2 regions of the Paenibacillus jiangxiensis genome follow, and region 2 is predicted to be linked to the other one. Evidence: riboswitches for the same ligand, from Rfam matches in the RefSeq annotation. Region 2 holds a riboswitch; the other holds the start of a gene.
What was found. A riboswitch is a leader RNA that binds a small molecule or an ion and turns the genes downstream of it on or off. The one in region 2 is predicted to bind thiamine pyrophosphate.
Positions count from the first base shown of each region.

Region 1 (4,700 bases), on a different contig from region 2:
CCGGCATGACGGCGTGTACGCCGAGCTGCTCCAGTCTTTTGGCCAATATAACATCGTCAGAAATGTAAGGAAGCACAATGAAGTCTTCAGCAAGCAGCATTTCACAAGCTTTTAGAGTCTCAATCGGATCGGGAAGCAGCGTTCTGTCATCCCCGATCACTTCGACTTTTATCATATCACATAAACCGGACGCCTTGGCCAGTCTGGCAATGCGGACAGCTTCAGCGGCGTTTGCCGCTCCTGCCGTATTGGGAAGCAGCGTGAAGCTGGACAGATTCAGCATGTCCAGGAAGTTTCCTTGTCCCTTCTCTTGCAAATTCAAGCGCCGTACGGCAAACGTAAGGATCTCGCTTTCCGAGGCCTGAACGGCCTTCAATTGCGTTTCAAGATCCGCAAACTTTCCTGTCCCGAGCAGCAGTCTTGATTTAAAGGTTTTATCTCCAATGTGCAGCATATTATCCGCCTCCCACAAAATGTACGATTTCAAGCTGATCCCCGTTCTTCAATGCGGTTTCGCCATGAACTTCCTTGGTCAATATGCGCCTGTTCAGCTCGACGACGACCGTCTTGACACGCAGGTCCAATGCATTCAGCAGTTGGTCCACATTGTGCACTTCCACATCAAAAATCATTTCCTGGCCATTAATAATAAGCCTCATCGCAATCCCTCCTCGGAAGCAACAGGCTGCCTTTTCATTCTTTCCGGAGACAAGGCCGTCAAATTTAACTGCTCCGCCGTACGGCCTGTCATCATCTCCGCGATGGCTTCCCCTGTCGCCGCACTCAGCAAAATTCCGTTGCGGTAATGTCCGCAAGCGGCGTAAAGGCCGGCAGTATCAGGGACGGGGCCTATGAAAGGGAGGCCATCCTCCGTCTGCGGCCTTAATCCCGACCATGCTCGCAGAAAAGACGACTCCCCGATGTCCGGCAGCCAGCCCGCAGCGCGGGACAGCAGCTGCATCAGTCCGCCTGCGGATACATCCGTTCCCCATTCGCGTGGCTTGCTCGTTGCACCAATCCACAGCTCCCCGTCCGGCTTTGGCACCAGATAAACATCCTCCCCATAAATGGTATACTTCAGCGGGCTCGCGGGCATAGTGACGGCAGCAACCTCTCCTTTGACAGGATACAGCCCCAGACTTAGGCCGTAGTTATTAAGCAGCTTTGATGCCCCAAGTCCTCCCGTAATCACAACATTCGGACAAGCAATGTCCCCCCTGCTCGTTCTTACACCGCGTATCGTTCCGTCGACGATCCGAATGCCTTCTGCTGTTGTGTCCGTCAGCAGTTCGGCACCATGCTTTTCCGCCCCCGCCACCAACGCCAGTGTAAGCCGCTGCGGAAGCAGCTGGGTTTCCCGCCTGCGGAACAAGCCCCCGAGCGCCTGTCCTGTCAAGCCGGGAATCCTTCTGGAAATCTCTGCGGCATCCCACCATTCCACGGCTGATCCATCTTTGTACCCGGCCATGGCCGACAAGCGTGCCGCCTCCTCCGGAGTCCGGGCAGGAAGGACGAAACCCGTGGTTGTATAACCAGTCACCAGTCCTGTCATCCCTTCAAGCTCCCGTACCAGCTCCCTGAACAGATTGCGGCTGCGCAACGCCAATGCGGCCAGCTGCGGGTGGGCAAAAGCCTCGCACTCCGCGGCCAGCATTCCGGCCGCCGCCCGTGTGGCCCCTTGTCCCGGGACCGATTTTTCGATCAGAATCGTTTTGAAGCCCCGCTTCGCCAGCTGATAGGCGATGGAGCTGCCGATCACTCCCGCACCGATCACAGCACAGTCTGCCGAATAGCCCATGTCGTTCCTCCTCCCATTTTCCTGTGTTCATCGGGATTCAACTGATCTGAAACACCCTGCTTCAAGTCATGAGCAAACTTCTGTATTCCTTTGCCGCCTCTGCCGGATTCTCCGCCTTCCAGATGCCTGACATCACAGCGATTCCTGATGCGCCTGCCCGCCTGATGTCCCGTACATGCCAAGGCTGAATGCCGCCAAGCGCGATAACCGGTATGGAGACGGCACGACAGAGCTCTTCCAGGCTGCTCAGCCCCCGCGGTGGCAGCCCGGGCTTGGAGGCGGTATCGTATATATGGCCGAACAGCACATAATCGGCCCCCGCCTGCTCCGCAGCCAGCGCTTCCGGCAGCGAGTGAACGGATGCCCCGCAGCGCAGCTCCGGAAATTTCCTCTTCACAAGCTGCAGCGGCAGGCTGTGAGAGGTGAGCTGTACCGTCCCGGCACCAAACAGCAGCGCCGCATCCACACGGTCATTGACTGCAAGTTTGGCCGGGGGGCAGCAGCCGCGCTCCGATACCGTGGACATATATACATACAGTTCCGCTGCGCTCAACCGTTTCTCCCGAATATGAAGCAGATCGATATCCGGTTCGAGCAGCCGCATGATGTCTGCCGTTCGCTCAGCGCTTTGACAGCCGTCCGTAATAAGATGAAGTTCCATTAGTTTGTTGCCTCCATGACAGTGATTCGGGAACGCCAAAAAGCCGCTTCCGGTCAGGAAGCGGCTGAACTTGAATGTTCACCGATTACAAGGAACAGCACCCCGCTCATAAGCGGGCCGCATTTGCTCCGTATTCGGCTAATGTCCACTTCCCTACGCTGGTATGATCCAGATCAGGTGCGAAGGGTCCGGAATGCATTTGTTCCGTCTCAGCCGCCAGCCGCGGCTCCCCCAGTGTGATACAGACTTGTTGAATCGCCTGTATGACTTTATATGCTTTTGTAATCCCATTTCATGGTAGCACAATCCGGTTCACTTGCCTAGACGTGCAGCACATTTCAGTCCGAAAAATCCAAAGCTGCACTTTTCTGCACATCAGGCTTTCGCCGACCACTCTTCCACATTCCACACTCTCGTTACCCAATCCTTGTAAAAATCAGGCTCGTGGGATACGAGCAGCACGGTGCCTTTAAACTCCTTCAGCGCACGCTTCAGCTCATCCTTCGCCACCACATCCAGATGGTTGGTCGGTTCGTCAAATAGCACCCAGTTGCTTTCACGCATCAGCAGCTTGCAAAGGCGGACCTTGGCCTGCTCTCCCCCGCTTAGGGCGGACAGCGGTCGGGTAATATGATCATTTTTCAGCCCGCAGCGGGCAAGATGGGCACGGACCTCATGTTGGTTCAGATGCGGGAACTCGTTCCACACATCGTCAAGCGGTGTAATCCGCTCAGGACGAACCTCCTGCTCGAAGTAAGAGGGATACAGAAAATCTCCAGTATAGGTCTTGCCGCTCAGCGGAGGTATTTTTCCGAGAATTGTTTTGAGCAGCGTCGATTTGCCAACACCGTTATAACCAACGATAGCGATCTTCTCGCCGCGTTCAATGGTAATGGACATTTTCGGCAGCAGCGGGTGGCTGTAGCCGATCTCGAAGTCAATGCCTTCAAAGACCGTTTTGCCGCTGGCCCGCGCTTCCTTGAACTGGAACGTCGGCTTGGCCGCTTCTTCCGGCTTGTCGATCCGATCAATCTTATCAAGCTGCTTCTCGCGGCTCTTGGCCCGGCCGGATGTGGAAGCACGCGCCTTGTTGCGCTGGATGAAATCCTCCTGCTTCTTGATATACTCCTGCTGTTTTTCATAAGCCTCGATATGCTGCGTCTTCTGAATGTCAGCCATTTCAAGGAACTTCTCATAGTTAGCTGTATAACGGTTCAGCTTGCCGAACTCCAGATGATAAATGACGTTGACGACCTGATTCATAAACTCCGTATCATGGGAAATCAGCATAAAGGCATAAGGATAGTCCTTCAAATAACGTGTAAGCCACTCGATATGCTCAACGTCCAAGTAGTTCGTCGGCTCGTCCAACAGCAGCACATTCGGCTTCTCCAGCAACAGCTTGGCAAGAAGCACCTTCGTGCGCTGCCCCCCGCTTAAAGAGGCTACATCGCGGTCCAGTCCGATTGCAGCAAGTCCAAGCCCGTTGGCCATTTCCTCCACTTTCACATCAATCAGATAAAAATCGCCGATCTCCAGCTGCTCCTGGATTTCCCCCATCTGCTCCAGCAGCACCTCAAGCTCCTCCGGCGTGGCTTCGGCCATTTTATCCGTGATCGCATTCAGTTCCTTCTCAAGCTCAAGCAGCGGCAGAAACGCATCCTTGAGCACATCACGCACCGTCTTTCCCGGAGTCAGCTTCGTATGCTGGTCCAGATAACCGTAACGAACCTTCGGCGTCCATTCAACCTTGCCACTGTCACGCAGCTGCTGTCCTGTCAAAATATTCATCAGCGTCGATTTACCGACACCGTTGGCTCCCACCAGACCGACACGCTCTCCCGGCAGCAGGCGGAACGATACATTCTTGAATAATGTTCTGTCCCCGAAATTATGGGAAACGTCTTCTACAGTTAATAAACTCATTTCCGTTAGCTAGCTCCTTTAGCGTTTACTTGTAAACGCGATCCATAAACTTCAATATGACTTCGGGTTTGCTTTCAAAGCCCTATTGTAGCATAAGTGGCAGCTTTACCGGAACCGTCAAAACGAAAATGCATTGCCTGATCTGCACTGCGTAGTCTCACCATCTTCGGAAGGAAGCAAACAACGGTTTTCTCCGCTTCGATTCAGGGATCACATCCTTGAACAAAGCTTGCAAAGCCGAGTCCATTTCTGCATATGGCTCAAAAGGGTCCAGATGAAGAGGGAGCGCATAGACATTGCTTGTACTCAACTCTT
Region 1 covers NZ_JBJURI010000021.1:47,603-52,302, forward strand. The annotation lists gene ACI1P2_RS19550 (thiazole synthase) at 1-454, opposite strand, end outside; gene thiS (sulfur carrier protein ThiS) at 456-659, opposite strand; gene thiO (glycine oxidase ThiO) at 656-1,798, opposite strand; gene ACI1P2_RS19565 (thiamine phosphate synthase) at 1,860-2,459, opposite strand; TPP riboswitch at 2,593-2,702, opposite strand; gene ACI1P2_RS19570 (ABC-F family ATP-binding cassette domain-containing protein) at 2,835-4,385, opposite strand; gene ACI1P2_RS19575 (serine/threonine-protein kinase) at 4,543-4,700, opposite strand, start outside.
Region 1: it holds a riboswitch for thiamine pyrophosphate, as region 2 does, so the genes downstream of both, ACI1P2_RS19565 (thiamine phosphate synthase) here and thiC (phosphomethylpyrimidine synthase ThiC) in region 2, are expected to answer to the same signal.

Region 2 (4,700 bases):
CAAGGCCTCATTCCCGGTCTATGGGCTTCCTTCTTTCAGGAAAGCACGGAGGTTAGGCCCTCTGATCCCATTTACGGATGCTACACTGACTACGAAAATGCAGTGTTCGGACAGTATACCTTTCTGCTGGGAAGTGCCGTGTCTCAGGGTGAAGAGATTGCGGATGAGCTGAATTCAGTTACTCTGCCTGCCGCCAGATATGCTGTCTTCCGGACCGAATACGGACCGCTTTATCAAGTTGTAGCCGAAGCCTGGCAGCACATATGGCAGTGGTCTGCGTCTGTTCAGGGGCTGGAACGAACCTTTTCCGGAGACTTCGAGCTGTACAATGAGTTCGCCGGAGATGCCGGGAGCGGACAAGCGGACATTTATATTGCAGTGAGAGAAAGCACCGTTCGACAGTGCTAAAAAATGTTGCATAAATCTGATAATTCCGATCCATCCAACGGGGCCTGCAGGTCCCGTTTTTTTATAGGCAATTTTGCATGCATTAAGCCGTTTTTACCACCATGATTATCCTAAACACAAGACCTTACTACTGTTTTTGGCAATTGCAGTTTTAAACCCTGTAACCTTCGGGTATTATTGAACATCTAATAGATAACCAACCCCAAACGATCTCTGAATTAGGCTCAAATACCTGCATACCTACTATACCTACTGTACCTGAAGAGGAGGAAGCGAAAATGAACTATAATGTGACGATACATACACTGATGCCGTTTAATCCCCAATACCCGAGACCCACAACATCGGCCAGCAAGAAAGAAGACAGCAATGAGAAAAAGATCAGCTTCCAGGATGTTTTAAAAGAGAAAATGATGCAAAAATAGGCGCCACTTAAAGGGCGCCCTTTACATTTACAGCAAAGCTTTTATCTATCCATTATGGTATTACCTGCTCCGTCCTTCGCGATATTCCAGCGCCTTTTCCTCCAGGCCTGCAGTAATCGCCTCTTTCTCGCTGATTCCCTTCTCTGCGGCAAATGCCCGGATATCCTGTGTGATGCGCATGCTGCAAAATTTCGGGCCGCACATCGAGCAAAAGTGCGCGTTCTTCGCTCCCTCGGCCGGCAGGGTCTCATCATGATACTCAAGCGCGCGCTCCGGATCGAGGGACAGATTGAACTGGTCGCGCCAGCGGAATTCGAAGCGTGCCTTGGACAGCGCATCATCCCGCTGCTGCGCTCTTGGATGGCCTTTGGCGAGGTCCGCGGCATGGGCGGCGATCTTGTAGGCGATCACCCCTTCACGCACATCGTCCTTGTTCGGCAGGCCAAGATGCTCCTTCGGTGTGACATAACAGAGCATGGAGGTTCCAAACCAGCCAATCATGGCAGCACCAATCGCCGAGGTAATATGGTCATACCCGGGAGCGATATCCGTCGTAAGCGGACCCAGCGTGTAGAATGGCGCTTCCTTGCAGATTTCCATCTGCAGATCCACATTCTCTTTGATTTTATGCATAGGCACGTGACCAGGCCCCTCAATCATCACCTGTACATCATGCTTCCAGGCAATCTGTGTCAGTTCGCCCAGCGTCGCCAGCTCAGCCATTTGAGCTTCATCGTTGGCATCATAAATGCTGCCCGGACGCAGGCCGTCCCCGAGTGAAAAGGCGATATCATAGGTCTTCATAATTTCACAGATCTCTTCGAAATGTGTGTACAGAAAGTTCTCCTGGTGATGGGCCAGGCACCATGCCGCCATGATGGACCCGCCCCGCGAAACAATGCCCGTCATTCGCCTGGCGGTCAGCGGAATATAACGGAGCAGCACGCCGGCATGAATCGTAAAATAATCCACGCCCTGCTCCGCCTGCTCAATCAGCGTATCGCGGTATACTTCCCAGGTCAGCGCTTCGGCCTCCCCATTGACCTTCTCCAGTGCTTGATACAGCGGCACCGTTCCGATCGGCACAGGAGAGTTACGGATGATCCATTCGCGCGTCGTATGGATGTTGCGGCCTGTCGACAGGTCCATCACCGTATCCGCCCCCCATCTTACGGCCCAGGTCATTTTCTCCACCTCCTCCTCAATGGAGGAGGTCACCGCCGAGTTGCCGATATTTGCGTTGATTTTGACATGAAAATGGCGTCCGATCAGCATCGGCTCACTCTCCGGGTGGTTGATGTTGGAGGGCAGTATGGCCCTTCCGCTGGCCAGCTCCTGGCGTACGAATTCCGGCTCAACCCCCTCCCGGATCGCCGCAAATTCCATCTCCGGTGTTATCATTCCCCGGCGGGCATAGTGCATCTGGGTGACATTACGTCCCGACAGCGCACGCAGCGGCCGGCTGACAGCGCCCGGAAACTCCTCGGCAGTGCGAGTCCCGGCCCGAAGTCCGTTATCCTCCGGCTTCACAGCCCTGCCCTCATAGCGGGCAGCATCCCCTCTCTCTTCAATCCACGCCCGGCGCAGCTTAGGCAGTCCCTTGCGGATATCCGCCTGATACGACGGATCAGTCATGGGACCGCTTGTGTCGTACACACGCAGCGGGGCATTATGCTCAATCCCCTGCGGTGTATGGGTGTCATGCAGTGTTATCTCTCTTTCAGGCACGAGGATACCCGGTCTTGAGCCCTGGATATAGACCTTGGTGCTGGCCGGGAAGGCCCTGATGGCCGTGTTGACGCCGCCCACTGCTGCTGTTTTCCGTTTGCTCTCTGTCATTTGTTTGTTCCTCCCGAGTCGTCATATTCCTCATCGGGATCATACCGGAGAAAAACCGATGCTGTCGGCCTGCTGCAAAATACGGACCAAGCCCGCTTCCTTGTCCTTGCGGCGGGCGGCGGTATAGAGCGAATTTTGCAGTTAAATGAAAAAGCCGGTTCCCGAGGGAACCGGCTTTATGCAAACAGGCCTGCATGCAAAGCAATGGCATATACCATGGCTACTGAACATGCTGCCCACTTCTATGATTCATTGGCCGGTTACTTCCCTACGCTGGTATGATCCAGATCAGGTGCAAAGGGTCCGGAACCTGGAACGGTTCCATCTCAGCCCGGTATTACGGGCCCCCCCAGTAACTTCGGCAGCTTCATGCCGCCGATCAAAACTATGCTGTTCACAGACGGATGGCTCCGCCTTCCAATTCAGGTTAGCCTAAAAGGAACGGTTTGGCAACCCCTTAAGGAAGCAGCATGCCCATTTCCTTGCCTGCCTCCACGATAACAGGAGCAAATTCATGCAGGGTCTCGGGCGACAGCCTGCTCACCGGCCCGGAGACGGAGAGGGCCGCTGTGATCTCCCCGCGATGATTCATAATCGGGGCGGATACGGCCGCGGCTCCGGGCTCGCGCTCTTCATAGCTTGTGGCATAACCCTTGGCCCGTATTTCCTCAAGCTGCTTCCAGTACGCTTCATCTCCAGCCAAAGCCTGCAGCTCGGGGCCCTTCTTCAACTGCTCCAGCTCCTCCGATGAAGCGAATGCCACCAGCACCTTGCTTGACGCGCCTACGGACAGAGGCATGCGGGCTCCGACGGTAGCTACGCGGCGTATGGCTTGCGTACTCTGTACAGCCTGAATACGGATACGTTCATCTCCATCCCGTATATACAGGCTCACCGTTTCCCCCAGGCGGTCGCGCAGCTTCTCCATCAATGGCAGGAGCAGCACCGCCGGGTCCTCATTGCGCGACATATGGGTCGATAGCTCCCAAATCCGAATGCCCAGCCGGTATTTCTCCGTAGCTGCATTGCGGATGACAAAACCTCTTTCCTCCAGCGTCGTGAGCAGACGGTGAACCGTGCTTTTGTGCAACCCGATCTTTGCCGCAATTTCCGTCAGCCCCAAATCGGTAGCCTCCGTAAAACACATCAAAATGTCCAGGGCCCGTTCGACAGCGCGGACAGTCAGCTTCCGGTCCTCCACGGCCATCCCCCCCTCTCTTCCTCGTATTAAGCAATATTTGGGACTCAATCTAGAAACCGGTGCTTGACCAATCGGGTTATCTCTAATAATCGAGTCTATCCGGTACAATCTTTACTAACGGTCGTCATAGCGGTTATTCGGCTGAGAAAGGCAAAGCTTCTTTTCTAACGGTTGTGCATGCGCTTATATAAAGCGAAACACCCCTTTACCTGTGGAAAAACGGGAAATAAGCTCGCTGGCAACCGCTATATCTTCTAATCCCCCGTTTTTCCCCAAATAACGTCGCTCATAACCGTTAGCATTTTGCGCTTTTATACACTCTCACACCTATTCCCCGGTTAAGCATCGCTTTCTGTTTTGATCCCTTTTCAACAGACTAAAAGTGTCTGCAGACAGTCATTTTTTCAGCTTATTCGTTTCACCCAATGAAACTTGGTTACATAAATTATATAAAATTTCAGGACACACTGTAAACTGTTTTAACAGCCACGCGGTATATTAATAAAGAGGAAAATATTATCATTTGCTGTCGAATTGACTTTGTTGCTGCGGCCTTTTACGATTAAGTATGTGGCGTTGTTACAACAAGCCCGAATGAACTCTATCAATGATCAAGGAGGCTCTTCCATGATTGCGACACCCCAGGGCGGCACATCCGTGCAGCCTGCTGTCAACGAGCCGTCCGCCCAGCTGTCACCCCGGTTAATCCGGTTCAAGCATATCATTATCGCGCTTGTATTGTCGGTTGTATTCTTTTTAATGTTTTGTTTTATCGCGTTGCATGCGTATATCGTCTGGTTTTTGTCCAATCCGACCGTAGCCCCGCT
Region 2 covers NZ_JBJURI010000035.1:28,598-33,297, forward strand. The annotation lists gene ACI1P2_RS26280 (effector binding domain-containing protein) at 1-408, shown strand, start outside; gene ACI1P2_RS26285 (hypothetical protein) at 687-833, shown strand; gene thiC (phosphomethylpyrimidine synthase ThiC) at 894-2,672, opposite strand; TPP riboswitch at 2,921-3,033, opposite strand; gene ACI1P2_RS26295 (IclR family transcriptional regulator) at 3,130-3,873, opposite strand; gene ACI1P2_RS26300 (alpha/beta hydrolase) at 4,501-4,700, shown strand, end outside.